3 regions of the Geodermatophilus sp. SYSU D00697 genome follow, and region 3 is predicted to be linked to each of the others. Evidence: riboswitches for the same ligand, from Rfam matches in the RefSeq annotation. Region 3 holds a riboswitch; each other region holds the start of a gene.
What was found. Region 3 has a riboswitch for cyclic di-AMP ahead of ACI79C_RS10275 (LysM peptidoglycan-binding domain-containing protein). Riboswitches for the same ligand answer to the same signal wherever they lie in the genome.
Positions count from the first base shown of each region.

Region 1: it holds a riboswitch for cyclic di-AMP, as region 3 does, so the genes downstream of both, ACI79C_RS02890 (C40 family peptidase) here and ACI79C_RS10275 (LysM peptidoglycan-binding domain-containing protein) in region 3, are expected to answer to the same signal.
Region 2: it holds a riboswitch for cyclic di-AMP, as region 3 does, so the genes downstream of both, ACI79C_RS16800 (hypothetical protein) here and ACI79C_RS10275 (LysM peptidoglycan-binding domain-containing protein) in region 3, are expected to answer to the same signal.

Region 1 covers NZ_JBJGYV010000002.1:194,466-202,079, reverse strand. The annotation lists gene ACI79C_RS02920 (SIS domain-containing protein) at 1-184, opposite strand, end outside; gene ACI79C_RS02915 (N-acetylglucosamine-6-phosphate deacetylase) at 256-1,413, shown strand; gene ACI79C_RS02910 (hypothetical protein) at 1,521-1,952, shown strand; gene ACI79C_RS02905 (hypothetical protein) at 2,166-2,870, shown strand; gene ACI79C_RS02900 (hypothetical protein) at 2,867-4,126, shown strand; gene ACI79C_RS02895 (OmpA family protein) at 4,199-5,350, shown strand; gene ACI79C_RS02890 (C40 family peptidase) at 5,396-5,833, opposite strand; cyclic di-AMP (ydaO/yuaA leader) riboswitch at 5,922-6,067, opposite strand; gene ACI79C_RS02885 (hypothetical protein) at 6,399-6,569, shown strand; gene ACI79C_RS02880 (NAD(P)-dependent oxidoreductase) at 6,616-7,131, shown strand; gene ACI79C_RS02875 (hypothetical protein) at 7,128-7,376, shown strand; gene ACI79C_RS02870 (SMP-30/gluconolactonase/LRE family protein) at 7,385-7,614, opposite strand, start outside.
Region 2 covers NZ_JBJGYV010000019.1:37,523-45,136, forward strand. The annotation lists gene ACI79C_RS16780 (serine hydrolase) at 1-684, shown strand, start outside; gene ACI79C_RS16785 (hypothetical protein) at 772-1,359, shown strand; gene ACI79C_RS16790 (CPBP family intramembrane glutamic endopeptidase) at 1,360-2,073, shown strand; gene ACI79C_RS16795 (ArsC/Spx/MgsR family protein) at 2,092-2,466, opposite strand; cyclic di-AMP (ydaO/yuaA leader) riboswitch at 2,746-2,899, shown strand; gene ACI79C_RS16800 (hypothetical protein) at 3,176-4,042, shown strand; gene ACI79C_RS16805 (phosphoglycerate dehydrogenase) at 4,191-5,132, shown strand; gene eda (bifunctional 4-hydroxy-2-oxoglutarate aldolase/2-dehydro-3-deoxy-phosphogluconate aldolase) at 5,129-5,779, shown strand; gene ACI79C_RS16815 (IlvD/Edd family dehydratase) at 5,789-7,591, opposite strand.
Region 3 covers NZ_JBJGYV010000009.1:82,569-90,182, forward strand. The annotation lists gene ACI79C_RS10245 (SLC13 family permease) at 1-1,330, shown strand, start outside; gene ACI79C_RS10250 (hypothetical protein) at 1,362-2,354, shown strand; gene ACI79C_RS10255 (NDMA-dependent alcohol dehydrogenase) at 2,419-3,525, opposite strand; gene ACI79C_RS10260 (hypothetical protein) at 3,756-4,205, shown strand; gene ACI79C_RS10265 (GNAT family N-acetyltransferase) at 4,304-4,636, shown strand; gene ACI79C_RS10270 (VOC family protein) at 4,664-5,167, shown strand; cyclic di-AMP (ydaO/yuaA leader) riboswitch at 5,524-5,685, shown strand; gene ACI79C_RS10275 (LysM peptidoglycan-binding domain-containing protein) at 5,688-6,788, shown strand; gene ACI79C_RS10280 (ArsR/SmtB family transcription factor) at 7,011-7,451, shown strand; gene ACI79C_RS10285 (STAS domain-containing protein) at 7,407-7,614, opposite strand, start outside.

The sequences.
Region 1 (7,614 bases), on a different contig from region 3:
GGTCCGACGTCCCCCGTGCCACGAACAGGACGAACCGCGGACGGCGGACGCGCAGCTCCGCGGCCACCTCCGCGATCGGGTCCCGGCCGGTGGACAGCAGCCGCTCCCAGACCTCCGGCTGCTCGCGGATCTCGCTCGCCATCAGCGCTCCGGGCGCACGTCCCTGACCCCGGGTCCCGTCCACGCCTCGACGGTAGGCGCGCCCGGGCGGCTGGCCGACGGGCACCGGGATCGACCGGCCGTCACGATGCCCGCATGGGAGGGGCCGGAGGCCCGGGGGGCTCGCTGCTGCTCACCGGCGGGGACGTCGTCACGCCCGAGCGGGTGCTCGCCGGCGGCTGGGTGCACGTCGTGGGGGACCGGCTGGCCGCCCTCGGCACCGGTCCGGCCCCGGCCGCCGAGCGGGTCGTCGACTGCGCCGGGCACACCCTCGTCCCCGGCTTCGTCGACGTCCACCAGCACGGGAGCGGCGGGGCCTCGTACGACGGCGGCCCGGCGGCCGCGCGCCGGGCGCTGGTCGCGTCCCGCGCGGCCGGGACGACGACCGTCGTCGCCTCCCTGGTCTCGCTGCGGCCGCCGGACCTGGACCGGGCGCTGGACGGCCTGGCCGGCCTGGTCGAGGAGGGCGAGCTGGCCGGTGTGCACCTGGAGGGCCCGTGGCTGGCGCCGTCCCGCCGGGGTGCCCACGACCCGGCCGCACTGCGCCCGCCGTCCGCGGAGGAGCTGGTGCGGGTGCTGTCCCGCGGGATCGTGCGGGTAGTCACGCTCGCGCCCGAGCTGCCGGGGGCGCTGGACGCGGTCGCGGCGCTGGCCGACGCCGGGGTCGTGGTCGCCGTCGGGCACACCGAGGCGTCGTACGACGTCGTCCGGGCGGCGGTGGACGCCGGCGCGCGGATGGCCACCCACCTGCTCAACGCGATGCCGGCGCCCGCCGGCCGCGACCCCGGCGCGGTGCTGGCCCTGCTCGAGGACCCGCGGGTGACGGTGGAGCTGATCACCGACGGCGTGCACCTGCACCCGGCGTGGGAGCGGCACGTCCTCGGCGCGGCCGGCCCGGGGCGGGTCGCGCTGGTCACCGACGCGACGGCCGCGGCCGGGATGCCCGACGGCCGCCACGACCTGGGCGGGCTGGCCGTGACGGTGGCCGGCGGCACCGCCCGGCTCGCCGACGGTGGCGCGCTGGCCGGTGGGACGGCGACCTCGGCCGCGCTGTTCCGGCGGGCGGTCACCGACCTCGGCCTGTCCCTGGTCGACGGGGCGCGGGTGACCGCGACCACGCCGGCGGCGGCGCTGGGCCTGTCCGAGGTCGGGGCACTGGGAGCGGGGCGGCGGGCCGACGTCGTCCTGCTCGACCGGAGCCTGGAGGTGCGGGGCGTGCTGCGGGCGGGGGCGTGGGTGGTGCCGCCGTCCTGATGCCCGACCGCCGCTCACCGTGCGTGACCGGCCTCCGGCGTCACCCACGCCCGCGGGGGACTTCGGCGTCCACCGCGTTTGGTGCGGGATGGGAGCGGGACACCTGGGTGCTCCACTGGACAGCCGGCCGGCTGACCGACCGCGCACGGAGCAAGGGGGAGCACATGTCCGACCACCTCGAGCCGCACCCGGGGCCGAGCCGGGTCGGGCAGCCTCCGCGGTGCTCCCGCTACGCCCGCGGCCACGCGCCGCACCCGGCGCAGGTCCAGTTCTGCCAGAACGACGCCGCCGAGCACTGGCAGCCGGTGGTCGTCATGGGCGCCGTCGGGGACGTGGTCACCCTGGCCGCCGGGGACGAGCTGCGGCGCTACCGCAACCACGATCCCGACCAGCTGACCGCCCGGGTGGGCAGCGCCGGCGCGGAGGCCTTCCTCAACACCCGCGTCGGGCTGCTCTTCCTGCACGCCTGGCCGCGCGACACCGGCGCGGTCTTCTCGCTGCAGCCGGCCGAGCAGGCCCCCGAGCCCTGCCGAGGGTGATCGAGGGCCGCCCCGCTCACCCCATGGGATGAGGCCCCCGGTCGACGCCCACCGGAACAAGATCGACCTCAATAGCATCCAGACGTCTCCCGCACCCGGTGCGCACGCTCCTGCGCGGTGCCCGTCGGGAGACCGGGGGACCACCGCGTCGTCGCGCCTCCGTGATGGATCTGGCTGATGATCGGGCGCTGCGCCCGTGACGGGGGAGTGGTCGTGGCCTCGACGGGTGCCCAGCACCTCGACCGCCGCTACCGCCTGGTGCGCATCCCACTGCGGACCCGGTGGCGGCTGCAGTGGTACGCGCGATCAGACCGGCGCGCCGGTCTCCCGGTCGGTCTGAGCGCGGACTCGACGCCCGTCCTCTCCGAGCTGGTCGCCGAGTACCGCGAGGTCTGCGAGCGCGAGTGGACGGGGTGCCTGCGCGACAACCAGTCGCGTGAGGTGAGCATGGATCGGATCGACGCCGAACTCGACCACCTGAGGGCAGCGTTGCAGCGCGAGGCCAACGACGTGGGTCGGCTGTCAGAACCGCTGTCGGAAGACTGGTTGTCGCTCCGGTACCCCGGTGAGGAGCAGCTGACCGAGTCCGCGGTCCGCCGGCGGCGCATCGTCGCCCATCAGCGGGCTGTCGAACGGGCCCGTTCGGTCGTCCAGGAGACCCAGGCGAGCATCGACGCTCGGCTCTCCGAGCGGGCTGAGCTGAAGGCGCAGTGCGACACCCGCACGGACGTCGCTCGCTCGCACGTCGTCCACCACCAGGCAGTCGCGAGCCGCAAGGCCGCCATCTACCGGCGGGCTCTCGTTCGTCGTCATCCGGAGCGTGACGAGCTCATCCGGGGCTGGACGACGGAACTCTGTCCTCTGCCCGCGTGGGCCGATCCCACCATGGCTGCCGCACCGTCTGGAGTCGCCGCGTGAACCGCTCGAGCCTGCCCGTGCAGGAGCCCTCCCCGGCACCGCCCACGTCGGTCGTGGAGTCCGAGCTCCGTGGGGCGCGTGACCAGGTGGTCGCGCACGTCGCCCAACTCGCCCAGGCGGGTTCCCTGGACGCCGGCAACGGCGACGTGATGGACGCGTGGCTCGAGGGTCTGCGCCGGGAGATGCACGCCCGCCGTGCCAGCGAGCGGACCAACTCGGCCGCTGCGGCACAAGGGCGAGTCGCCGAGCTCGAGGCGGAGGTCCTCAAGACACGAAAGCTCTCCGACGCGGCCACCGCCGCCGTCGAGGACGCGGAGCGCGAGCTCACCGCTGCCAAGCGGCGGGTGCTCGAGCCTGCGGAGAACCATGCGATCGACCAGCGGGAGCGCAGGCGCAGGCCCCGTGCCACCTCGGATCCCCTGGAGGGACTCGTCCGGCCGCGGTTCCACCGGTTCCTCGTCATCGCGTTCCTGGTCGTCGCGGCACTGGGTGACGTGGCCACGTTCCGCCTCGTCATCGCCACGACGTTCACGGACGGCGAGGAGTACGTCGTCTGGATGCTCACACTCGCCTTCGCCGCCGCCTCGGTGGGCCTCATGCACTTCGTCGGGCGGGCCTGGAAGGAGCTGCGCCAGGCTCGGGGAGGCCTGGGGCGACCGTCGATCTTCCTCATGCTGGGCGGATGGCTGCTCCTCGGAGCAGTCGCCTTCGTCTTCCGCGTGCAGAGCCAGGACTCGACCTCCGCCGCGTCGGACGTCTTCGGGTCGGCCGGGGCTGCTCAGGCGCAGCACGACCCTCTGCTGTCCGCACTCCTGCTCGCTGGGCTGTACGTGGCCTCGGGGCTCCTGGCCTTCTACTCGGGGTTCACCGAGCACCACCCCCACATGACGACCTATTTGGCGCTACGGGAGACGTTGCCGGCCCACCGGAGGGCGGCTGCCGAGGCTGCAGCAGTGGCGACTGCCCGACAGCAGGAGTTGGCGCTTGCCCGCACCGAGGAGGCGCGAGCACATCAGCGCGCTGCTGATGCCTCCACCGAGATCGACGCCGGCATCGATGCGTTGAAGGAGTTCGTCCGCGTGGAGGTCGCCCGCTACATCGGGCTGCCGGAGGCCACCAGCGGACTGACCGCCGGGCGTGGCGCGGACGTCTCCTCGGAGCCGACTGCGCGCCGACACGGCGTGAACCTCGTCCCGACCTCGCGGGACGCCCACGACCGCTTCCACGGCAACGGCACCCACGCCGGCAGCCACTGACCACTGCGGTCCTCACCACATCCGAGAGGCCTCCCTGTGCGAAAGAGCGCCATCCCCCGCGGTGTCTCCGCGGTGGCAACCGTCCTGACCCTGGCCGGTGTCCTGGCCGGCTGTGGGGGTGACGAGGCGGTGGGGGACCCGACCGGTGCGGTGGCCCTGGTGGCCGGAGCACGCAGCAACATGCCGCCGCCGCAGCTCGACGGTCCGGCGGCCGCGGTCTTCGATCAGGCTCTCCAGGACCAGTCACTCGTGACCATGGTCGTCGCTGACGGCGAACCCGCGGTGCAGTTCTCGGGGCAGATGCTCATCACGGGCAACAACGGACCTGCACGCGAGGAGAGTCGGGAGCGGAACAGGGAGACCCTGGCCGCAGAGATCGAAGCGCTCCGTGCGGAGGACGAAGAGGCCGATCTCCTCACAGCTCTGGAGGAGGCAGCGCGCAGCATCTCAGCGGTGGAGACGCCGCCTCGGACGATCGTGGTCGTCGACTCAGGCCTCTCCACCGTTGCGCCGCTGGACTTCACCCAGCCCGGCCTGTTGGAGGCGGACCCGGAGGAGGTCGTCGACAACCTGGTGGCGCTCGATGCCCTGCCGGACCTAGGTGGAGTCAGGGTCATCCTGCAGGGAATCGGCGACACTGCCGAACCTCAACAGCGGCTGAGCATCGCGCAGCGGAACAACCTCATCGCCATCTGGAAGGCGATCATCGCCGCCGCCAATGGGGGCGTTGAGCCCGAGGTCGAGGACACACAGCTGAGCCGGGAGCTCCTCGATGAGGAGCTGCCGAGAGTCACGCTTGTGCCGGTGCCCGAGGGGCCGGTCTGCGTCAAGGGAACCATCGTGCTCACCGGGGCCGACGTCGCGTTCCGGCCGGACTCGGCCGAGTTCGTCGACGAGGCCGAGGCCCGGACGGTCCTGGCACCCATCGCCGGGCAGTTGGTCGGGAACGGCGTGACGGCGACCCTGACCGGGACCACGGCGGACGTCGGTGACATCACCGGACAGAAGGACCTCAGCCGACTACGTGCCGAGGCGGTCCGGGACCTGCTCGTCGACCTCGACGTCCCGGCCGGCAACCTGACCCCTGACGGCGTCGGGAGCGAGTTCCCCGGCTATGTCCAGGACCACGACGCTGAAGGCAACCTGCTCCCTGGCCCGGCGGCGCAGAACCGGAAGGTCATCATCACGCCGTCGATCGGGACCGCGGGCCTGGCCTGCGACTGACGGACGGTGCCCCGGCCGCCCTCAGGACGGCCGGGGCGCCGCGACTCACGCGACCCGACGGGCCCCGACGTAGCTCGGCATCGAGTCGAGGTTCACGACCTTGACCGGCTGGCCGGCGGTGGAGGCGTGCACCATCTGGCCGTTGCCGATGTACATGGCCACGTGCGAGACCGGGCTGTAGAAGAACACCAGGTCACCGGGCTTGAGGTCGGACTTCGCCACCGGAGCGCCGAAGGTCGACTGCGCCCGCGAGGTGCGCGGCAGCTCGACGCCGGCCGCCCGGTAGGCGAACGTCGTCAGCCCCGAGCAGTCGAAGGCGTTGGGACCGGTGGCGCCCCAGCCGTACGGGTCGCCCTGCTGGGCCAGGGCGGTGTCGACGGCCTTCTGGGCGGCGCCGTTGGGGGCGGCGGCCGCAGCGAGGGCGACGGCGCCGGAACCGGCGTCACCGGCGTCAGCCTGGGCGGTGGCCGGAGCGAGGGTCACGGCGGCGCCGGCAACGGCGGCGATCGCGATCCCACGGAAAGAACGGCGTGCGAAAGACGTGCGTGCAGTCGTCATGGACGACGGGGTCTCCTGTTCTCCACGGCCGCCTACCGGGTTAGCTGACGGGTTCGGACGGGGGAGTCGCCCGGCGCGAGATGCGCTTCACCCCAGGGATGCGGTGGGTCCCCGGTCCGGGCGCGGCGGGTACCGCGTCCGGTTCGGCGTAGTCCGGCCGGTGTCACGCGGTTCGGTGACGAGAGGCCCGGCAGGACCGCGGACGACCGTAGGAGAGCGCGACGGCCGTCGCAGGCGGCCGGACGGTCGCGCGGCGGCGGCGTGTCCGGATGGCGACACGCCGCCGTGACCACGGAGGACTACGGAGCGCGCAGGAATGTCATGGGTGCGTTTCCGCAGGTCAGAGGCGTGGGACCAAAGTATGTGGAAGGCGGAGTGTTCTCACACGGCGTGACGTCCGTATCGCGGACAGCAGCTGGAACCCGGGGGTTGGCGCAGGCGTTGGGCGGGCACGACCACAGACGACCGAGAACGAGGAGGGACACACCCCATGGCCGGAATGATCCGGAAGCTGGTGGCGTCGGGGATCGCGGCGAAGGTCATCCAGGAGGCCCGCAAGCCGCAGAACCAGGCCAAGATCAAGGAGTTCATCGCCAAGATGGGCGAGCAGAACAAGAAGCGCGGCGGCGGCAAGGGCTACGGCCGCGGCCCCGTCCACTGACGGCTCCGCTGGGGAGCCCCCGCCCGGCACCGGGCGGGGGCTCCCGGTGAGCACCCACCGGGTCGCGGTGCTCGACGACCACCAGTCCGTGGCGGCCGAGTTCGCCGACTGGTCCCGCGTCCCCGAACCGCTCGACGTCGTCGCCTTCGCCGACCACCTCGACGACGAGGACGCCCTGGTCGAGCGGCTCGCCCCCTTCGACGTCGTCGCCACCGTGCACCTGGTCCTCGGCGAGGGCACCCGCGGCATCGTCGGGCGCGCCGAGCTCGGCCGGATGAAGCCCACCGCGATCCTGGTCAACACCTCGCGCGGGCCGGTCGTCGACGAGGCCGCCCTGGTCGAGGCGCTGTCCGACGGGCGGATCGCCGGCGCCGGCCTCGACGTCTACGACCGGGAGCCGCTGCCCGCGGACTCCCCGCTGCGCAGCGCGCCGCGCACGGTCCTCACCCCGCACCTGGGCTACGTCACCCGCCGCGGCTACGAGGTCTTCTACCGCGAGGTCGTCGAGGACGTCGCCGCCTTCATGGCCGGCTCCCCGGTCCGGGTGCTCGACCCCGCGTGACCGCTGCCCGGCGCGGGTACTCCCGCGGCATGACCGAGGGCAACCTGACCGGCCGGCCGGCCGGTGGCGTCAACGAACCGACCGACGGGGTCCCGGGCACGCGTCCGGAGGAGGACCTGGTCGGGCCGCCGTCGCAGCAGGAGGAGCCGCGCGCCGCCCGGGACGGTGAGATGTCGACCAACCCGGGCGAGAGCGCCAGCGGCGTCCCGGACACCGACCACCCGCTCGGCGGCCGGAACGGCTGACCTCGCGGCTACGGCCGGCCGGCGTGGGGGACGTCGACCTCGGTGGCCACCAGGACCGCCTCGCGCACCGGCGCCCGGTTGTGCTCGTAGAAGTCCGGCGCGCAGCACATCAGCAGCGTGCGGCCGTCGTCCCCGCCGAGCATGCAGGCGTAGACGCCCAGGCCGGACGGCGCGGCGACCTCGTCGAGGACCTCCCCGCCCTCGGCCACGCGGACCACCCGGCCGCCGACCGCGTCGG
Region 2 (7,614 bases), on a different contig from region 3:
GGGGTCATCGACCCGGCCGCACTCGACGTCACCCGCGTCCCGCACTCGGTCTCCGGCCCGCCGGCGACACCGGAGGCCCGCACCGGCTTCTACGGCCTCGGGTGGAACGTCTCCTACGACGACCAGGGCCGGCTGCAGATCGGCCACTCGGGCGCGTTCGCGCTGGGCGCCGCCACGACCGTCCTGATGCTCCCCGGCGAGCAGTTGGGCATCGTGGTGCTGACCAACGGGCGCCCGCAGGGCATCCCGGAGGCGATCGCCGCCGGGTTCTTCGACGTCGCCAACCACGGCGAACCCACGGTCGACTGGCTGACCTTCACCGCCGCGATCTTCGAGCAGATCGAGCAGGCCGACGCTCCGGAGACCGACTGGACGCAGCCAGCGGCCGACCCGGTGCCGGCCCGGCCACTGGAGGCCTACACGGGGACCTACGCCAACTCCTACTACGGCCCGCTCACCGTGGCCGCCGACGGTGGCGCCCTGACGATGTCGATGGGGCCGCCGGACCGGCCGACGTCCTTCGCCCTGACGCACCACTCCGGGGACACCTTCACCTTCGAGACCATCGGCGAGAACGCCAACGGGCCGGCCGGGGCCGTCTTCACCGTGGACGGCGCCTCGGCCGCGACCGTGCGACTCGACTTCTACGACCGCACCGGGCTGGGCACCTTCACCCGTGCCTGACGGACCCCGTCAGGGCGTCCGGGCACCGCGCGGGACGGGACGGGAGTGCATGCGTGGGCGGAGCGGGACGGGGATAGGTTGAGCCGCATGTCGATCGAGTCGTCCGGGGGTGTCCCGGCGGGGACGGTCCGGGACCTGGGCCTGCCCGGCCGGGCGGTCTCCGCGCTGCTGCGCGCGGGGGTCACCAGGACCGAGGACCTGGCGCGGCTGTCCCGGCGCGACCTCGCCGCGATCGGCGGCCTCGGTCCCGGCATGATCGCCGCGATCCGGAACGTCGTCCCCGAACCAGTCGCCCGCGTGCCCCGTGCCGCGGCCCCGTCGGAGGCCGAGGTGCGCGCCGAGGCCGTGGCCGCGGGCATCGAGCCGGACGAGGAGGAGGGGCCGCCGTCGCCGGCGATCCCGTCGTTCGAGTCGCTGCGGGGCCCGCGGCGGCGGACGACGGTCGACCTGATCGTCCCGGCGACGCCGCCCCCGGCCGAGTCGGCGCCCGCTCCCGACCGGGCGGCGCGGACCGCTGCCGCGGAGGGGCCGCGGCCGGCCGAGTACGCCGACCTGCTGCGGCTCTGCGCCCGCGGGGTCCGCGCCGCAGCGGGCGTACCGGTGCGGCTGGCGTGGTGGTCGCTGCGCGCGCCGGTGGCGGGGCTGCGGCGGCTGCTCACCGACCAGGCGCGGTAGGTGCCGACCGGGGCCGGCGACCGCCCGAGGGCGCTGGCCCTCGCCACCGGCCTGGTCCTGGTGCTGGGCACCTGGAACAACCTCGTCGTGACCCGGCTGCCCGGGGCCCCGGCGTCCTACGTCCCGGCGAACCTGACCGCCGCCGGCGTGCTGCTGGCGGTGGCGCGCGCCGCCGGGCTGTCCTGGGCCGAGCTGGGCCTGGCGCGGTCGCGGCTGGGTGCCGGGCTCCGCTGGGGCGGGGTCCCCGCTGCGCTGGTGGCCTCGGGGTACGCCGTCGCCGTCGCCGTCCCCGCCCTGCGGCCGCTGGTGCGCGACGCCCGGGTGGCCGGGGCCGACGGCGCCGAGATCGCCTACCAGGTCCTCGTCCGGATCCCGCTCGGCACCGTCGTGTGGGAGGAGGTCGCCTTCCGGGGCGTGCTCCTGGCCGTCCTCGGGCGGGTGCTGCCGCTCCGCGGCGCGGTCGCGGTGTCCGCGGCGGTCTTCGGGGTCTGGCACGTCCGGCCCACGCTCAGCGGCCTGGCGGCCAACGACCTGGTCGAGGGTCCGGTCGCCCGGGCGCTGGCCGTCGCGCTCCTGTGCTCCGGGACGGCCGCCGCCGGCGCGTTCTTCGCCTGGCTGCGGCTCCGCAGCGGGAGCCTGCTCGCCCCCACCGTGCTGCATCTCTCGACGAACACCCTCGGGACCCTCGCCGCCGCCGCGGCACACCGCCTCTGACCAGGGGAGCCGGCGTCGTCAGGAGCCCGCGTCCGACCGCCGTCCGGCCGCCACCACCTCGGTCAGCGTCGCGTCGTCCCGCGCGACCCACGCCCGTCCGTCGTCGGTCAGCACGAGCGGGCGCTGGATGAGCCGCGGGTGCTCGGCCAGCACGCGGATCCACGCGTCGGCGTCCCGGGGCAGGTCCCGCAGCCCGAGCTCCCGGGCGAGGGGCTCGGACATGCGGGTGATGTCCCACGGCTCCAGCTGCAGGGCACGGAGCGCGGCGCGCAGCTCGGCCTCCGTCGGCGGGTCGTCCAGGTGGCGGCGCAGCGTGTACTCGACGCCGGCCTCCTCCAGCTGGGCCCGCGCGGTGCGGCACTTGGAGCAGGACGGGGTGAACCAGACCTCCACGGGCCCACCCTAGGGGCGGCGCCCCTGGCCTCTCCCGCGGCGCCGACGACGGTTCGTGCACGTACCGCGCTCTGCGGGCGCCGACCACCGCGGTCCGTGCACACGACGCGGGTGGCCCCGTGCACGCGGATCGTCGGCGCCTACACCACCCGGCCGTCGACCGGGGGAGGCGCGACACACATCACCCGACGAATCGACGGTCCGCGATTGTCACAAACACATAACGCCGGTTACGGTGGTCGGGTCCGGCCGGTCCTCACGTCCCCTGCCGGGGAAGCCGAGCGGACGCCGCCGAGTCGCCCTCCGGGGCGAGCCGGGGACCCACCGCAGTACTGGGGTGAACCCCGCTCCCGGGCCGTCGTCCGGGTAGCGGGCAGGGCCGCTTCCCGCCCGAACCCGTCAGCTAACTCGGTAGGCGGCCATCGGAAGAACGGAGAGCCGCCGGATGGCGTGCCCCAGCCCTGCCGGATGCCCACCCTCGCTCCGGCACCGCCGGCTCCGGGCGCACCCTCGCACGTGATCGCCCGCGGCCGTCCCTGACCCGCCTCCCGCGGACCCTCCCCGAGCACCCTCGCTCGACCGGCGTCCCCGCCGTCTCCGTGGTGTCCGCACCGGCCGGCTCTCCCGGACCGCCGACGTCCCCCGACCTCCCCGCAGCCTGCGCCCCTCCGTGCGCACCTGCGCCCGCACCCTCGGAGCACCCCACCCCATGGACCCCCGCACCACCACCTCCCGCCGCGCCGACCGCCGCGGCCGGATCGCTCCCTCGCGCCGCCGCCCGGCCCTCCTCCTGGCCGCCGCCGCGGCCGGCGCGGTCGTGGCCAACGTCGTCATCGGCGCGGAGCCGGCCGCCCAGGCCGACGCCGGGGCGTCGGAGTCGGTCAGCGTCGCCGCCCAGCTGGGGCTCTCGGCCCAGTCCGCGCCCGTCGAGGTCGACGCGACCCGGGACCTGCAGCCGCTGGCCGACCTCGCCGCCAGCCGCAGCACCCGCGAGGCCGCGCAGGCGGCCGCCCAGCAGGCGCAGGCCGCCGCCGACCAGGCCGTGCTCGACCGGCAGAAGGCCGAGGCGGAGGCCGCCGCCCGGGCCGCGGCCGAGGCCGAGGCGGCCGCGCAGGCCGCCGCGCGACAGCAGGCGGAGGCCGCGGCCGCGCAGGCCGCCGCCGCACCGGAGCCGGCCGCTCCCGCCCGGGCCGCCGCGGCCGCGGCGGGTGCGGTCGCGCGCATCACCAACACCGCCGGGAGCATCAAGCCGGCCGCGCAGGCGGCCGCCAACGCGGTCGTCTCCAACGTCCCGGGCGCCGCCGGCATCAGGCTGGGCGGCACCCGCGCCAGCGCGGCCGACCCCGGCGGTCACCCGTCCGGCCTGGCGGTCGACTACATGGTCATGTCCGACGACGCCCTCGGCGACGCCATCGCCCAGTACCACATCGACCACTGGGACGAGCTCGGTGTCGAGTACGTCATCTGGCAGCAGCGGATGCTCTCCTCGCCCAACGGCTCCTGGAAGCCGATGGCCGACCGCGGGGGCGTGACGGCCAACCACTTCGACCACGTCCACGTGAACTACCGGGGCTGACACCCCGCCGGTCGGGCCCGGCGCGGCCGGAGGTCAGGGTCCGGCTCCCGTCCACGGGCGACCGGGCTGGGGTGGCGGCGCCCGACGGCCGGGTGTGGCATGGGGCTCGGGCACCGTCCCCGCCTGACCCCACGAGAGGCCTCCTCGGATGAAGCTCCTGCTGCCCGACTCGGTCCCGCTGGCCCCGGACCTGCCCGAGGGCGTGCACGCGGTCGTCTACGACGCCGCGGCCCCCGTGCCCGACGAGCACCTGGACGCCGAGGCGATGGTCGTGTGGGGCAGCTCCACCGCCGACCTCGCCGCCGTCGCCGGCCGGATGCCCCGGCTGCGCTGGGTGCAGACCCTGGCGGCCGGACCGGACGCCGTCCTCGCCGCCGGCTTCCCCGAGGACGTCGTCGTCACCGCCGGTGCGGGCCTGCACAGCGCGACGGTCACCGAGCACGCCCTGGCCCTGACCCTCGCCCTGGTGCGCCGCCTGCCCGCCGCCGCCCGGGCGCAGGGCGAGCACCGCTGGGCCCGCGAGCTCGGCGGGCTCCAGCCGCTGCACCCCGAGGGTGCGGTGACCACCCTGATCGACGCCCGCGTGCTCATCTGGGGGTTCGGTGCCATCGGGCAGACCCTCGCGCCGGTGCTCGCCTCGCTGGGCGCCCGGGTGCGCGGGGTGGCGCGCAGCGCGGGGGAGCGCGCCGGGTTCGCCGTCGTCGCCGAGGAGGACCTGGAGGCCGAGCTCGGGCGGACCGACGTCCTGGTCATGATCCTGCCGTCGACCGCCGGCACCACCCGGGCCCTGGACGCCGGCCGGCTGGCCGCACTGCCGGCGCACGCCCACGTGGTCAACGTGGGCCGCGGCTCGACCGTCGACGAGCCCGCCCTCGTCGCGGCGCTGGTGGAGGGCCGCATCGCCGGTGCCGCCCTCGACGTGACCGAGACCGAGCCGCTGCCCGCCGACTCCCCGCTCTGGGACGCCCCCGACCTCCTGCTCACGCCGCACGCGGCCGGCGGCCGGCCGGTCGGCGCCGACGACCTGGTCAGTGCCAATCTCGCGGCGCTGCTGGACGGCGGCGAGCTGCGCAACGTGGTGGAGCGGTGACCGACGTGCTGGCCGCGCTGGGCCGGGCGCGGCTGGTCCCCGTCGTCGTCCTCGACGACGCGCGGGACGCCGAGCCCCTCGCCGGCGCCCTCGTCGAGGGCGGGCTGCCGGTCGCCGAGGTCACCTTCCGCACCCGGGCCGCGGGCGACGCGCTGCGCGCCATGGCCGCGCGGGGGGACGTGCTCCTCGGGGCGGGGACCGTCCTGACCCCCGCGCAGGTCGACGAGGCCGTCGCCGCGGGCGCGGCCTACGTGGTCTCGCCCGGTCTGAGCCGCGCCGTCGTCGAGCGCTGCGCCGAGCACGGCGTCCTCGCGCTGCCCGGTGCGGTCACCGCGACCGAGGTCCAGGCCGCCCTGGAGCTTGGCCTCACCACCGTCAAGTTCTTCCCCGCCGGCACGTCCGGTGGTGCCCGGGCGATCGCCGCCCTCGCGGCACCGTTCGGCGACGTGCGCTTCATCCCCACCGGTGGCGTGGGCCCGGGCAACGTGGAGGAGTACCTGCGCGTCGACGCGGTCGTCGCGGTCGGCGGCTCCTGGATGGTGCCCCGCGACCGCATCGCGGCCGGCGACTTCGCGACCGTCCGCCGGCTCACCGCCGAGGCCGTCGCCCTCGTGCGGGGCCGGCCGGCGCCGGCGGCAGGGGACTGAGACCCCGCCTCAGTGGTTGTGGCGCGGGACGCCCACGGTGGGCGCGACGCGCTGGTACCCCACCGCGGGGCGCAGGACCATGCCCTCGGACAGCTGACCGACCATCGAGCGCTGGATCTCCTGCCACGGCGTCTGGGAGGGCGGCACCGGGTACCCGCCGTCGGCCTCCAGCCGGCGGCGCCGTTCGGCGAGCTCCTCCTCGGGGACCAGGACGTCGGCCCGGCCGGCGGGGAGGTCGATCCGGACGACGTCCCCGGTCTGCAGCAGCGCCAGCCCGCCGCCGGCCGCGGCCTCGGGGGAGGCGTTGAGGATCGACGGGGAGCCCGACGTCCCCGACTGGCGGCCGTCGCCGATGCAGGGCAGCGCGTGCACGCCCTCCTTGATCAGCGCCGCGGGCGGCTGCATGTTCACGACCTCCGCCGACCCCGGGTAGCCCAGCGGGCCGACCCCGCGGATGACCAGCAGGCAGGTCTCGTCGATCGCCAGCGCCGGGTCGTCGATGCGGGCGTGGTAGTCCTCCGGCCCGTCGAAGACGACGGCGCGGCCCTCCATCACCCCGGGGTGCTCCGGGTCGGACAGGTAGCGCTCCCGGAACTCGGCGGAGATGACGCTGGTCTTCATGATCGCGCTGTCGAAGAGGTTGCCGCGCAGCACCAGGAAGCCCGCGTCGGGCAGCAGCGCCCGGTCGAAGGTGCGGATGACCTCGCGGTCGGTCGCGGCGCTGTCCCGGCAGTTCTCGCCGATCGTCGCGCCGTTGACGGTGCGGGCGTCCTCGTGGATCAGGCCGTGGGCCATGAGCTCGTGGACGACGGCGGGCACGCCCCCGGCCCGGTGGAACTCCTCGCCGAGGAACCGGCCGGCCGGCTGCACGTCGACCAGCAGCGGGACGGTCAGCCCCAGGGCCTGCCAGTCCGTCACGTCGAGGGGGACGCCCATGTGCCGGGCGATGGCGTTGACGTGGATCGGCGCGTTGGTGGAGCCCCCGATGGCGGAGGTGACCACGACGGCGTTCTCGAACGCCTCCCGGGTCAGGATCGACGACGGCGTGAGGTCCTCGTGCACCATCTCCACGATCCGCCGGCCGGTGAGGTAGGCCATCCGCCCGCGGTCCCGGTGCGGGGCGGGGATCGCCGCGCTGCCGGGCAGGTTCATGCCGAGGGCCTCGGCGATCGCGTTCATCGTCGAGGCGGTGCCCATGGTGTTGCAGTGGCCGGGGGAAGGGGCCGAGGAGGCGACCAGGTCGACGAAGCCGGCCTCGTCGATCTCCCCGGCGGCGAGCATCTCCCGGGCGCGCCAGACGATCGTCCCCGAGCCGGTGCGCTCGCCGTTGAACCAGCCGTTGAGCATCGGCCCACCGGACAGCACGATCGCGGGGAGGTCGACGGTGGCCGCGGCCATCAGGCAGGCCGGGGTGGTCTTGTCGCAGCCGGTGGTCAGGACGACACCGTCGAGGGGGTAGCCGAAGAGCACCTCCACCAGCCCGAGGTAGGCCAGGTTGCGGTCCAGCGCCGCCGTGGGTCGCCGCCCGGTCTCCTGGATCGGGTGGACCGGGAACTCCAGCGCCACCCCGCCGGCGTCCCGGACGCCCTCGCGCACGCGCTGCGCCAGCTGCAGGTGGTGCCGGTTGCACGGGGAGAGGTCCGAGCCGGTCTGGGCGATGCCGATGACCGGCCGGCCCGACTGGAGCTCCTCGCGGGTCAGCCCCCAGTTCAGGTACCGCTCGACGTAGAGCGACGTCATCCCGGTGTCGCGGGGGTCGTCGAACCACTCCTGGCTGCGCAGCCGTCGCCCGGGCGTCGCGTCGTCGTCCACCGGAGCTCCTCTCGCCGGTCGGA
Region 3 (7,614 bases):
CGCTGTCGTCGTGCTGCTCGTGGTGTTCCTCGTCGGCACCGTCAGCACGGTCAACATCGGCGCCCTCGCGCTGGTCGGGGCCTTCGGCCTCGGCACGCTGGCGCTCGGGGAGGACCTCCCCACGATCCTGTCCGGGTTCCCCGCGAACCTGTTCATCCTCCTGTTCGGCATCACCTACCTGTTCTCCGTCGCCGCCGCGAACGGCACGACGGAGTGGCTGGTGATGTCGATGGCCCGCCTGGTGCGCGGCAACGCCCGGGTCGTGCCGCTGCTGCTGTTCGCCGTCACCGCCGCGGTCACCTCCGCCGGGGCCCCCGGCCAGGCGGCGGCCGGGATCATGGCGCCGATCGGCATCAGCCTCGCCCGCGAGTTCGGCATCCGCCCCCTGCTGGCCGGCCTGATGGTCGTCACCGGCGTCGGGGCGGGCACCTTCTCGCCGCTGTCCACCCTGGGGATCATCGCCAACGAGGCCGTGGCCAGCGAGGGCTTCGACGTCAGCCCGGTGACCCTGTGGCTGGGCACCCTGGCCTTCAACGTCGTCCTCGCGGTCGCGGTGTACCTGGTCATGGGCGGCCTGCGCGCCACCGGGGAGCGGCTGGACGACGCCGTCCGCGCGCCCGGGAGCCCGGCCGACGGCAGCGGCACCCCGCTGGAGTCCGCGCCCACGGCGGGGACGGGCGCCGGCGGGGCGGCGACCGCGGTCCGGACGGCGGCTCCCGCGCCGGTCCGCCCCCGGCTCGACGCCGCCCGGGCCACCACGCTGGTCGCGATCGCGCTCGTCGCGGTGGGCTCGCTGGTGTTCGACCTGGACATCGGGATGCTGGCGATCGTCGCCGCCGTCGTGGTGCACACCGTGTTCCCGCGCAAGGAGAACACCGCCCACATCAGCTGGAACGTCATCCTGCTGGTCTGCGGGCTGGTCACGCTGATCGAGGTGCTCGACCGCGCCGGCACGATCACCCGGATCGGTGAGGGCGTCGCCGGCGTCGGCTCCCCGGTGGTCAGCGCGCTGCTGCTGTGCGGGGTGGCCGCGCTGGTGTCGGCCTTCGCGTCCAGCACCGGCGTGATCGGCGCGATCGTGCCGCTCGCCATCCCGCTGATGGCGCTGGGGCACCTGTCCCCCACGGCGCTGCTGATCGCCATCGCGCTGTCGGCCACGGTCGTCGACGCGAGCCCCTTCTCCTCCGTCGGCGCGCTGGTCGTGGCCAGCGCTCCCGAGGACCAGCAGCGCTCGGTGTCGCGGAAGCTGCTCACCTTCGGCCTGGCGATGATCGTCGTCGCGCCGCTGGCCGCCGTCCTGCTGTTCGTCCTGCCGGCCCAGCTGGGCTGACTCCCACCCACCCACGGAAGGAGTGCGACCCATGGCCGCGCCCGTGTTCACGATGGCCTGCCAGGCCTACGACCGCATGCAGCCGCTGCGCGACGGCACCGTCCGCGTCGGCGGCGCGGAGCTGAACTTCCTGGACCTGCCGGTCGAGGAGACGTTCTTCCGGATGCTCAAGTTCGGCGAGTTCGACATCGCCGAGCTGTCCCTGTCCAGCTACGTCATGACGCTGAGCAAGGGCGCGCCCTTCGTCGCGGTGCCGGTCTTCCCCTCCCGGGCCTTCCGGCACAGCGGGATCTACGTCCGCGAGGACTCCGACTTCAAGGACCCGGCCGAGCTCACCGGCGCGACCGTCGGGGTGCCCGAGTACCAGATCACCGCCTCGGTGTGGATCCGCGGCACCCTCGCCGAGCACCACGGCCTGCCGGTGGAGTCGGTGCGCTACCGCACCGGCGGGCTCGACGAGCCGGGCCGGACGGAGAAGGTGCGGCTGGACCTGCCGCCGGGGGTCGAGGTGTCCCCGATCGGCCCGGCCGACACGCTGTCCCAGCTGCTCCTCGACGGGGAGCTCGACGCGGTCTACAGCGCCCGCAACCCGGGCCCGTTCAACACCCCGGGCGGCGGCGGGATCCGGCGGCTGTTCGCCGACCCCGCGGAGGTCGAGCGGCAGTACTCCGCCCGGACCGGCATCTTCCCGATCATGCACACGCTGGTGATCCGCCGGGAGGTCTACGAGCAGCACCGCTGGCTGGCCCGAGAGCTGGTCAAGGCCTGCGCGACGGCCAAGGACGTCGGCCTGGCCGGCATCGGCGAGACCGCCGCCCTGCGCTACGCCCTGCCGTGGCTGTGGGCCGAGGTCGAGCGCACCCGCGCCACCCTGGGCGAGGACTGGTGGCCCTACGGGCTGGAGCCCAACCGGACCACGCTCGAGACGTTCCTGCGCTACCACGCCGAGCAGGGGCTCTCCCCCCGGCGGTACGAGCCCGAGGAGCTCTTCGCCCCGGAGTCGCTGGCCGCGTTCGTCATCTGACCCGCGCGTGGTCTGACGTGCGCGCAGCGCCCCCGGCCCGAACGGGCCGGGGGCGCCCGTGCGCTCAGTGCCGGTGCTGGAGGACCCCGCGGATGGTCGTGCCCTCGCGCTGGTCCCGGTAGCCCCGCTCGATCTCGTCCAGGGCGTACCTCCGGGTGATGAGCTCGTCGAGCCGGAGCCGGCCCTGCTCGTAGAGGCCCAGCAGCCGCGGGATGTCCCGGTGGGCGTTGCACATGCCGAAGAGGGCGCCCTGCACGCGCTGCTCGAAGACGGTGGCGATGTTGCCGGGCAGGCTCACCGTCTTCTCCAGCGTGTGGTCGGCCAGCCCGGTGAGCACCAGCGTGCCGCCCTTGCCCAGGCAGCGGTGCGCCCCGGCGATGATCCCGGTGTCCGTGACGCCGGTGGTCACGATGACGACGTCGGCGCCGGTGCCGCGCGAGAGCTCCCGGGCCAGCGCCGCGGCCTCCTCGGTCGTGGCGACGGCGTGCGTGGCGCCCAGCGTCCGGGCGAACTCCCGGCGGAAGGCGACCGGGTCGACGGCGACCACGTGCTGGGCCCCCACGCCCGCCGCCCCCTGGACGGCGTTGCAGCCGACCCCGCCGGTGCCCACGACCACGACCACGTCGCCCGGCCGCACCGGCCCGGCGTTCACCGCGGACCCCCAGCCGGTCGGCACGCTGCACGCCATGAGCGCGGCGACGTCCAGCGGGTGGTGGTCGTCGATCTTGACGCACGAGTACTGCGACAGCAGCGACGTCTCGGCGAATGCCCCGACGATGCAGAACCCGCCCAGCGGCTCGCCGTCCAGCGTGAACGGCCAGCCGCCGCCGGGGAGCCGGCCGGTGGCGATGGTCGCGCCCAGGTCGCACAGGTTGGACCGGCCCGAGGCGCACCAGCGGCAGTGGCCGCAGGTGGGGAGGAAGGCGGTCACCACGTGGTCGCCGGGCGCCAGGCCGGTCACGCCCGCACCGACCGCCCGGACGACGCCGGCGCCCTCGTGCCCGCCCACGATCGGATAGCGGGCGCTCTCGAACCGCAGGTGCTCGTCGGAGTGGCACAGGCCCGCGTAGGCCATGTCGACCAGGACCTCACCCGGGCCCGGGTCCCGGACCTCCAGGTCGACGACCTCCCAGTCGCCGGGTCCCCGCAGCACGGCTCCGCGTGTCCTCATGCACCGTCTCCTCGACTCGCGTCCGGACGGCGCGACGACCGCGTCCCGCGCACCGCCTCCGGTGGCCCCCCGGCCACGGGGACACCCTGCCGCACCGGTCCGGGCCTGTCCGCGCTCGGGCTCGACCCGAGGTGGACCGCTGATTCCGGGACCAACGGCCCTGCGCGGGGCACCGCCCGCTCGGCACCGTGGAGACGGCTCACCCGACACCCGTCCCGAGGAGCACCGCGTTGACCGTTGCCGCGCAGCCGCCCCGCCCCAGGACCGCCCCCACCGCCGTCGCGCGCCCCCGCCGCATCCCGGGCGGCACACCCGACGGACGGCGCTGGGAGCTGCTCGTCGAACCCACCGGGGTCACCGTGGTGATGTCCGCCGTGGCGGTCGCGGAGGCGCACGTGTGGGAGCCCGACGGCGAGGTCGTCGTCGAGTTCTGGGCCGACGGCCCCGACCTGCCGGACCCGCTGAGCGCCCAGCTGGTCGAGCAGGCCTTCGCCCACCCCGCCGTCCGGGCGCACCGGCCCATCCTGGTCTGCGCTCCCCGGCAGGACGGCACGCTGGTGCAGGAGGCACGGCGGCGGATCGAGGGCGCACGAACGCGGGCCGCCGGGACGACCTGCCTGATGGAGGGCCGCGTCGGACCGGGCCCGATCGTCCCCCGGCCGCGGGCCGCCGGTTCCTGAGCCGCCCGGGCCGCGTCTCGTCGGTCGCCGGCGGGATCGGCGTGCGCGCCGGTCCTCGCCTGCAAGACTCTGCCGTCGACCGAGAGGACCGGTGTGCGATGCCCGAGAACGAGCCGGTGGTGGTGGACGTGCCCGGGGCCGGCCGTTTCGAGGTGCGGGTGGACGGCGAGGTCGCCGGCTTCGCCGAGTACCGGCGGACCGCGTCGTCGGTCGCCTTCACCCACACCGTCATCGACCCGGCCTTCGAGGGCTGGGGGCTGGGCTCGGTGCTGGCGCGCGGCGCCCTGGACGCCACGCGGGCGGCGGGCCACGCCGTCCTGCCGTTCTGCCCGTTCATCCGCGGCTACATCCAGCGGCACCCGGCCTACCTCGACCTCGTGCCCGCCGAGCGGCGGGAGCAGTTCCGGCTCGCCCCCTCCGCCGACCGCTGACGCCCCGACCCGAGAGGACGCACCCCGATGACGACCACCGCCCCCGACCCCGCTGCACTGGAGGCCGAGCGGGCGCGCATCCGCGCCGCGTACCTGCGGCCGGCCGGCGAGCGCCCCGCCACCACCGCCCGCGGCCTGCACCACACCGCGCTGATCAGCAGCGACGTCGAGCGGACCGTGCGCTTCTACCAGGACGTCCTGGGCTTCCCGCTGACCGAGCTGATCGAGAACCGCGACTACCCCGGCTCCTCGCACTTCTTCTTCGACATCGGCAACGGCAACCTCATCGCCTTCTTCGACTTCCCCGGCCTGGACGTCGGCCCCTACGCCGAGGTGCTGGGCGGGCTGCACCACATGGCCATCAGCGTCGACCCCGAGCGCTGGCAGGAGCTGGTGCGGCGGCTGACCGCCGCCGGGGTGCCGCACGAGGTGCACAGCGGGGTGTCGGTGTACTTCCGCGACCCCGACGGCGCCCGCATCGAGCTGATCGCCGACCCGCTCGGGGAGATGTACGGCCACCAGGTCCTGTGACCGCCCCCCGGCGGCGGCCGGACCGCTCGCCAGCCGCCGCCGGGACCGCTGTGCCACCGCCGGGACCGCTGTGCCACCGCCGGGACCGCTGTGCCGCCGCCGGGACCGCTGTGCCACCGCCGGGACCGCTGTGCCGCCGCCGGGACCGCTGTGCCGCCGCCGGGACCGCTGTGCCGCCGCCGGGACCGCTGTGCCGGAGAGCACGTCCGCGGAGTCTCTCGCCCCGACCTGCCCGTCCTCCCCATGCACACCAAAGCGTGACGACCGTCACGGCGACAGTTCACATGACCCAACGTAACGTTTTGGCTGCGTTCCGCAGATGGGAGCGTGGCGCCGGTCCGCCAAACCCTGCCCACCGGTAGCCGTCTCCAGAACCTCAGGGCAGGGGTGGGGGACCCACGTTCCACGGCGCTCCGGCCGAACGGCCGGGCGCGCCTCGGGGTGAAGCCGCGACCCGCGGCCGGGCACCGATCGTCCGAACCCGACAGCTCACCTCGCCGGCGGTGATCGGAGATCACCCATGGCCAAGCACCGTGCGCCGCGCTATGTCCGGACCAAGAAGGTCATCGCCAAGGCCCCCGTCGCGGCAGGGGCCACCGTCGTCGGACTCGGCGTCCTGAGCACCCCGGCATCCGCCGCCACCACCCACGACTGGACCGGCGTCGCCGAGTGCGAGTCCGGCGGCGACTGGAGCATCAACACCGGCAACGGCTACTACGGCGGGCTGCAGTTCAGCCAGTCCACCTGGGCCGGCTACGGCGGGACCGAGCTCGCCCCCCGCGCCGACCTCGCCACCCCCGCGCAACAGGTCGAGATCGCCGAGAAGGTCCTCGCCGGGCAGGGCATCGGCGCGTGGCCGACCTGCGGGAAGCAGCTGACCGACGGCACCACGCCGGCCGCTGCCGGGACGCCGGCACCCGCGCCGGCCGCCGCTCCCGCGGCCCCGGCTGCCGCCCCGGCCCCGGAGGCCGCTCCGGCCCCGGCCGCCGCCCCGTCGGACGTCTACACGGTCCAGCGGGGCGACACGGTGGCGGGGATCGCCACCACGTTCCACCAGCCGTGGCGGGAGCTGTACCAGCGCAACGTCGGCGTCATCGGCAGCGACCCGACCCTGATCTTCCCCGGTCAGGTGTTGCTGGTCGCCGGCGCCGCGCAGGCCGCCGTCGCGCCCGTCGAGGTGGGCACCGTCGGCAACTCCGCGCCCGTGGCTGCCGCCGCCCCGGCTCAGGCCGTGGCCGCTCCGGCACCTGTTCCAGCGGTCGCGCAGATCACCAACAGCGCCGGCGCCGTGCGGCCGCAGGCCCAGGCGGCCGCCGACGCGGTGGTCAGCAACGTGGCCGGCGCCGCCGGCATCACCATCGGCGGCACCCGCGGCAGCGCGGTCGACCCGCACGGGCACCCGTCCGGGCTGGCCCTGGACTACATGGTCCTGTCCGACGCGGCCCTCGGCGACGCCATCGCCCAGTACCAGGTCGACCACTGGGACGAGCTCGGCGTCGAGTACGTGATCTGGCAGCAGCGGATCCTGACTTCGCCGACCGGCACCTGGAAGGCGATGGCCGACCGTGGCGGCGTGACGGCGAACCACTTCGACCACGTCCACGTGAACTACCGCGGCTGACCCCTCCGAGCCCGGGTCTCCGACACCACGGCAGCGACCCCCCATCCGTCCGCGGGTGGGGGGTCGCTGCCGTCGCGGGTGGGGGGTCGCTGCCGTCCGCCGCTGGGGGGCGCTGCCGTCCGCGCCCCGGGATGCGGCCCCGGCCGGGCCGACTCCCCCACCCGGGGTGGACCCCCGTCGGGGACGGGACCCCGCCGATCACCGGCCCGTAGAGTCCGGGACGTGCCCTACCGCCATGTCCCGATCGCCGCTGCGAAGGCCGATCTGTTCAAGGCCCTGGGTCATCCCCTGCGCGTGCTGGTCCTGGAGCAGCTGACCCAGGGAGAGCGGACCGTCGGGGAACTCGCGACCCAGCTCCAGGTGGAGATGTCGCAGCTCTCCCAACAACTCGCGGTCCTCCGGCGGGCTCAGGTCGTCCTCGCCCACCGCTCGGGCTCGGCGGTGCGCTACTCGCTGCGGGACCCGAGGACCTCGCAGCTGCTGGCGGTGGCGCGGCAGCTGCTGGTCACGGAGCTGACCTCCACACGAGACCTCCTCAGCGACCTCCTCGAGACCACCGACGCACCGGGCGCGACGATCCCGCCGGCCGAGGCCCCGACCCGGGCAGCGCCGCCGACGTCATCCGGATCGCTGGAACAGGGCGTCCGCTCCGGTCAGCTGTAGCACCCGGTCGACCCGCTCCGAGGCGGACCGCAGCACGAGCGTCCGACCCTGCCGGTCGGCCACCTGGGCCAGCTCGACCAGCAGGGCGACACATGCCGCGTCCAGGAAGGTCACCTCGCCGGCCTCGATGGCCGCGATCGGCGGCAGCCCGCCGGGGTGTTCG